DNA from 2 places in the Kinneretia sp. DJ1R-11 genome. Region 1 is predicted to be linked to the other one. Evidence: predicted binding sites of a transcription regulator. Region 1 holds the regulator's gene; the other holds the start of a gene.

Evidence for each region. Region 1 encodes FliA, which starts transcription of late flagellar genes. Its sites were predicted from a motif close to CTAAAGTTTNNNNNNNNNNNGCCGNTA; they were not measured.
Region 2: a site for FliA is predicted at 1,144-1,170, ahead of fliS (flagellar export chaperone FliS). Genes of this name have one in related genera too.

What each region holds. Positions count from the first base shown of each region.
Region 1 covers NZ_JAJIRR010000006.1:266,287-269,648, reverse strand. Annotated here, with positions in the region: gene flhF (flagellar biosynthesis GTPase FlhF) at 1-321, shown strand, start outside; gene LNV23_RS12920 (MinD/ParA family ATP-binding protein) at 357-1,181, shown strand; gene LNV23_RS12915 (RNA polymerase sigma factor FliA) at 1,200-1,913, shown strand; gene LNV23_RS12910 (methyl-accepting chemotaxis protein) at 1,996-3,362, shown strand, end outside.
Region 2 covers NZ_JAJIRR010000020.1:5,389-8,750, forward strand. Annotated here, with positions in the region: gene fliD (flagellar filament capping protein FliD) at 1-959, shown strand, start outside; gene fliS (flagellar export chaperone FliS) at 1,204-1,635, shown strand; gene LNV23_RS22660 (flagellar protein FliT) at 1,689-1,988, shown strand; gene LNV23_RS22665 (flagellar brake protein) at 2,050-2,826, shown strand; gene LNV23_RS22670 (pilus assembly FimT family protein) at 2,823-3,362, shown strand, end outside.

The DNA of each region.
Region 1 (3,362 bases):
GGCGAGACCATCGAGGACGTGACCACGGCTTGGCGTGCCAAGGATTGTCACGGCTTGGTGCTGTCCAAGATCGATGAGGCCGTCAAGCTGGCCCCGGCCCTGGACACCCTGATCCGTCACAAGCTGACCGTGCTGGGCGTGACCAACGGCCAGCGCGTGCCCGAAGACTGGCACCGTCTCTCGGCCCAGGCTCTGGTGCAGCGCGCGCTGCGCAGCACGGCCGCCGGCGCCTGGCGCATGGACAGCGCCGATGTGAACCTGATTTTCGCCGGAGGGCCCGCGCTTGGCTCTTCGCACACTGCCGCCATGGGCATGTTCTGAGCCCTGACGCAGCAGCCAACCGAGACTCACCCATCATGCGCGACGCTCACAGCACCTCTTCATCCCACGCCCCGCAGGACCAGGCCCATGGCTTGCGCCGCCTGTTCGCCAGCTCGCGGGTGCGCTTCATCCCAGTCGTCAGCAACCCCCATGTGGTGGGCGGCGGCGTGCTGCTGGAAGGCTTGTGCGCGGCCTTTGCCGAGCTGGGCCTGCACACCCTGGTGGTTGATGCCGGCGAGAGCTCGCCCAAGCCCTCTGAGCTGGCCAGCGTGGACCTGGCCTCTTGCATTGAAAGCCTGTCCAAGGATGTGTCTTACCTGGCCGCCCGCGGCCTGCCGATGCGCTATATCAATGCCAACGGCTCGGCCGCCCAGTTCCTGGAAGCGGTGACCGATGCCGCTCCCTTTGCCGATGTCGTGCTGCTGCACGCCAGCGCGGCCGAACTGGCCCGCGTGGTGGCCCTGCGCGAGGTGCGCCCGGTGCTGCTGGCTGACACCGACAGCATGAGCGTCACCCATGCCTACGCCGGAATGAAGTGGTTGGCCAGCCGCGCCGGCCTGATGGTTTACAGCCTGCTGCTGGCCAGCTCGCCGCAGCTGCGCCTGTCCGACCGCATTGCCCAGCAGATCAGCTCTTGCGCCGATGGTTTCCTCGGTGCCGTGCTGCGCGACTGGGCCTGCCTGGATCCCAAGACACCGCCGACGGCACCGGTCTCGCCCGAGATCCGCCATCTGGCCCGTGAGTTGCTGCTGGCCGCCCCGCCAGGAGCCGCGCTGGAAGCCTCGGTCAACGCCAGCCCGCTGCGCCCGCCCGTGCGCATGACGGCCGCTGCCCGCCCGGCCATGGCTGCCACCTACTGATTGCCGCAGGAGCTGATGATGTATACCGCCAAAGGCCGCCTCGATAACTCCTCGCTGATCAAGCAGTACAGCCCCCTGGTGCGACGACTGGCGCATCAGATGATCGCCAAGCTGCCCGCCAATATCGAAATCGACGACCTGATCCAGGTCGGTCTGATCGGCCTGACCGATGCGCTCTCGCGCTTCGACATTGGCCAGGGTGTGCAATTCGAAACTTTTGCCACCCAGCGCATCCGCGGCGCCATGCTCGACGAGCTGCGCGGCGGCGACTGGATGAGCCGCGGCACCCGCCGCCAGCAGCGCGAGATCGAAGGCGCGGTGCGCAAGCTCGAGCAGCAGCTGGGCCGAGCGCCAGTCGAGAGCGAGATCGCCGCCGAGATGAAGATCCCGCTGGACGAATACCAGGACTTGCTTGGCAAGGTACGCGGCACCCAGCTGGTCTACCTCGAAGACATGTCGGGCGACGAGGGAGACGAGGACTTCCTCGATCGCCATGTCGCCGACCACAGCAACAACCCCATGTTGCGCCTGCAGGACCACCGCATGCGCGAGGCCCTGGTGGCGGCCATCAAGAACCTGCCCGAGCGCGAGCAGCACATGATGAGCATGTACTACGAGCACGACATGAACCTGAAAGAGATCGCGGTCGTGCTCAAGGTGACCGAATCGCGCGTCTGCCAGCTGCACAGCCAGGCCATCGCCCGCCTGCGCGTCAAGCTGCGCGATTGGTAATTCTCCGCTTCAGCGGCGCCCGTCGGACTTTGCTGCTAGCCTGCAAGGCAGCCGGGCGACTCGTGCCCAAGGGGAGGGGCCTATGTTTTTCGGAATGAAGCGGGGCACGCCGGGCGCGCCTGCAGGGGCGGACCCCAAGCCGCGATCGCCCCAGGCCGCAGCCGACGGCAGCCAGGCTCTGACCCAGCTGGTCCAGAGTCTGTCACGCTCGGTGTCCCATGTCGGGCGCGATGCCGCCGAGGTGCGCGGCGTGCTGGAAGACGCCCAAAAGGTGGTGAACACTCAGTGCGAAGCCATGGGCGCCCTGTCCGGCGAACTGGTCCAGGTGCAGCAAGCCCAGCAAGGCATCAACCAGGCCACCGAGCAAAGCCGTCACGCGGTGCTGCGGGCCCGCCAGTCCCTGGCTGGCATTGGCAACGAGGTTGGCGGAATCGTGCAGACCTTGCGCGAGGTGTCCGACGCGGCTTCAGACATCAGCAAAATCGCCCTACAAACCCGCTTGGTCGCCTTCAATGCATCGGTGGAGGCCAAACGCGCTGGCGAGGCCGGGCGCGGCTTTGGCGTCGTCGCCGATGCGGTCAAGGACCTGGCCGGCAAGGTTGACGCTTCCTCCAAGGCCATCATGGGCACTTTGTCGGCTCTTGATGCGCGCATCGAAGTGTTCAGCCGCGAGCTGCGCAGCGATGGGGGTCAGGCACACAAAAGCGCCATTCACCAAGCCTTCGCCGATGTCGAGCATGATGTCGACCGCATCGCCAGTTCAGCCCAGCAAAGCGAGCGCATCACAGCCTCACTCGGCGATCGTGCGATTGAACTGGAGCAGGAGATCCAGCAGGCCATGATCAGCCTGGACAGTGCCGCGCAGTGCAGCAATCGTTTCCTGAAGCTGTCAGAGGAGCTGATCGAGCAGATCGCGGCCTCGGGCATCAAGGTCGAGGACGCGCTGTACATCGAGGCGGCGCAGCGCGGCGCCGCACAGATTGCCGAGTTGCTGGAGCAGGCTTTGCAGAGCCGCAAGATCTCCATGCAGCAACTTTTCGATGAGCGCTATCGCCCGGTCGCCGGCAGCGAGCCGGCTCAACATTTGAGCGACTTTGTCGAACTCGCCGACCGCCTCTTTCCGGCTGTTCAGGAAGCGATGCTGCAGCTCAGCGACAAGGTGGTGTACTGCATTGCCGTGGATCGCAATGGTTATGTGGCCACCCACAACAAGAAGTACTGCCAGCCGCAGCGCCCCGGCGATGTGGTTTGGAACACGGCCAACAGCCGCTACCGGCGCATTTTCAACGACCGCACCGGCCTGGCCTCGGCCCGCAATCAGCGCCCCTTCCTGTTGCAGACCTACCGCCGCGATATGGGCGGCGGCCGCTTCGTGCTACTGAAGGAGGCCTCGGCGCCCATCACCGTGCAGGGTCGCCATTGGGGTGGCTTGCGGCTGGCCTTTGGCTT
Region 2 (3,362 bases), on a different contig from region 1:
CGCTTGCCCAGATTCGCGACAAGATCAATGCCGCCAAAGCCGGCGTACAGGCTTCCATCGTCACCGACCAAGGTGGCTCGCGCCTGGTGATGCGCTCCACCGAAACCGGGGTCAGCAACGGCTTCCGCGTCGCCGTGGTCGACGGTGACGGACTGCTCGACGGCCAGGGCCTGGATGCGCTGTCCTTCGACCCGCGCAGCCCTGAGCTGTCCAAAACCACACAGAACCAGGCAGCCGGCAATGCTCTGGCCAAGCTCAATGGTCTGGATATCGAGTCCGAGACCAACACGCTCAAGGAGTCCATTGACGGCTTGACCATCAACCTGCTCAAGACCACCACGAGCGAAGTCACGCTGAATATCGCGTCGGACAAAGAGGCCATCAAGAAGGCCATCAATGACTTCAGCACTGCCTACAACTCGGTGGCCAGCTTGCTGCGCGACCAGACCAAGTACGACCAGGCCAACAAAACCGCTGGGGCCCTGCAGGGCGAGGGCTCGGTGCTCAGCGTGCAGTCTGGGCTGCGCGGCGTCAGCGGCGGATCCACCACTCTGGGTGGCAAATTCAGTCGCCTGTCCGACCTGGGCCTGGACCCCAGTGCCGACGGCACGATCAAGGTCAACACGGCCAAGCTGGAAACCTCCATGGCCGACCTGGACAGCATCAAACAGCTGTTCATGGGTGTTGACAGCAGCAATGCCGAGAACAACGGCCTGGCCCAGCGCATGCGTAAATTCGCCGACCTGGCCCTGGGCATCGACAGCAGCCTGAGCACCCGGCAAAAAGGCTTGCAGGACCGCATCACCGGCAATGGACTGCAGAGCTCCAAGCTGGAGGACAAGGCCACACTGACCGAAACCCGCTTGCGCGCTCGCTACACCGCGCTCGATGTGCAGATGGGCAAGCTGAACAATCTGTCCAGCTATGTGAGCCAGCAGATGGCCATGCTGAACAAGTAGATCCAGGCCTGAGCGCGCGGCCTGCTGCTCAAACCACCCCGCTGTCACGGCGGCGGCTTCACCAGAGGCCGCCGCCGTTTTCCTTTGCAGGCCACTGCGCCAGCAAGCACTCGGGCCGCAGCTGCGTCATATTTCGCGCTTTTGGCAAGGCCGCGTCTGCAGAGGCGCAGAGCCGCGCAGGACACTCAAGTTCGCCGGCCCGGGGTCGAAAACAAGTCAACAAGACCCCCTGAGAAAGCTCCCCATGTACGGTAACGCCTCTTCCCCGTTTGCATCCAGGACCCAGCGCGCCTCGATGTACCGCAAGGTGGGCCTGGAAACCGACGTCCAGAGTGCCAGCCCCCATCGCTTGGTGAGCATGCTGTTCGACGGCATCTTCGACGCCATGAATCAAGCCCTGGTGGCCATCGCCAGCAACAACACAGCGCAAAAGAACAACTCACTGTGCCGTGCAGTTCGCATCCTGGACGAGGGACTGAAGTCCACCCTGAACCTGGAGGCCGGACCGCTGGCCCAAGACCTCGGTGACCTCTACGCCTATCTGTGCATGCGCCTGACCCAGGCCAATCTGCATGGCGACAGCGCCCGCATCGAAGAATGCCAACGCCTGCTAACGCCGGTGCGCGATGCCTGGAACGCAATCGCGCAGTCGCCTGAAGTCCAGCGGGCTGCTTGACCGACACAGCCGTACGCCCTGCCCCCATCCCCCTGCATCTTCCGGAACTTGTGATGAACACCCAACTTCTGAGCTACTACGAAGCCATCGAGCAAGCCAGCGCCGACATGCTCTCGGCCGCCCGCACCGGCAACTGGGACGAAGTCGTCAAGCTCGAGGGCGCTTGCGTCCTGTTGATTTCCCAGCTCAAACATGCGGCCGGCAACGAAAAGCTGGCGCCCGAGGAAAGCCGACTGAAGACGCGCATCATGCAGCGCATCCTGCTCAACGACGCAGAGATCCGCCACCTGGCCGAGCCCTGGTTGGACGATCTGGACCAAGTCCTGACCGGCAAGAGCAAGACCTTGCACTGAGTCCGCCGGTCTAACCACAGCTTGGGGCCGAATTGAGTGCCCCGGGCAGCACGAATCTCGCATGAGCCATTCAACGCCCTCCACCACGCCCGACCCGGCCACTCCAGCCGACTCGGGCGATTTTCGTATTCAGGCGCCGGGAGAAATCCTGACCCTGCTGCGCCGCCTGCAGAGCGAGCGCAGCCACCTGATCCTCAGCAATGCCGCGGGTCTGAGCGTGCAGAGCAGCCTGTGCAGTGTGGACGCGGCCTCGGGCCGACTGCTCCTGGATTTACCCGCAGCCGGCAGCCCCTTGCCCGCGCTGCTGGGCGCCGAAGAGCTCACCGCGGTCGCCTATCTGGACCAGATCCGCCTGCAGTTCGAGGTCGAGGGCTTGCTGCTGGTGCAGCCCGACGCACCAACAGAGAACAGCGGCCAGGCCGTGATGCAGGCCAGCTTTCCTTTGGTGCTCTACCGCTTCCAGCGGCGCCAGGCCTTCCGAGTTCGCCCCAACGGGCGAACGCCGCAAGCCCGTTTCAGCTTGCCGACCGGCTCCGGCGAGTTGCTGAGCCTGCGCGTGCTCGACCTCAGCCTGGGCGGTCTGGCCCTGCAGCTGCCGGCCGGGCAAGACGCCCCGGCGGCCGGCTCCTTGCTGAGCGGCGTTCTGGTGGAGTTGGACCGCCACACCCGGCTGACGGCCGATTTGCGCCTGCAGCACGCCCGCCCACAGGACGACGGCAGCCAGCAACTGGGCTTGCTGTTCGAAAAGCTCGACCCCATGGCCACACGCGATTTGCAGTACTACATCGAACAAGTGCAAAAAACCGCCCGCTTGCTGCGCAAGCCGGCCGCCGCATGAACGGCAAATTGCAACACCAGCGCCAGCAAGCGGGCTTCACCTTGCTGGAAGCGGCCGTGGTCATGGCCGTGCTGGCCGTCATCATGACGGTGGCCGTGCCCAATTACCGCGGCCATCTACAGCGCCAGCAGCTGCGCGAAGCGGCCAACAGCCTGTTGGTGGACCTGCGCAATGCGCGCGAAATGAGTGTCAGCCAACGCACGCCGATGTTCGTCAGCTTCCATCGCGGGCCGAACTGGTGCTGGGGCGTCAGCCAGGGCATGCCCTGCGACTGCGGCCCGACCGTGGCCGGCAGCGCCAAGGCCGTGGACCCGGCGACCGGGCGGCCCAAGGCCTGTAGCTTGACGCGATACAAGGGCAGCGAATTTCCTGATGTGACCATGGACAGCGCCGCGGACGCCGAATTCGAACCCACCCTGGGACAGGCGCAAAAGCATGGCAGCACCGCCTTCCGCAGCGGGCGGGATCAGAAGCTGCAAGTCGACCTCAATGCCATGGGGCGGGCCCAGATCTGCGGGCCGGCGACGAGCTCGGCC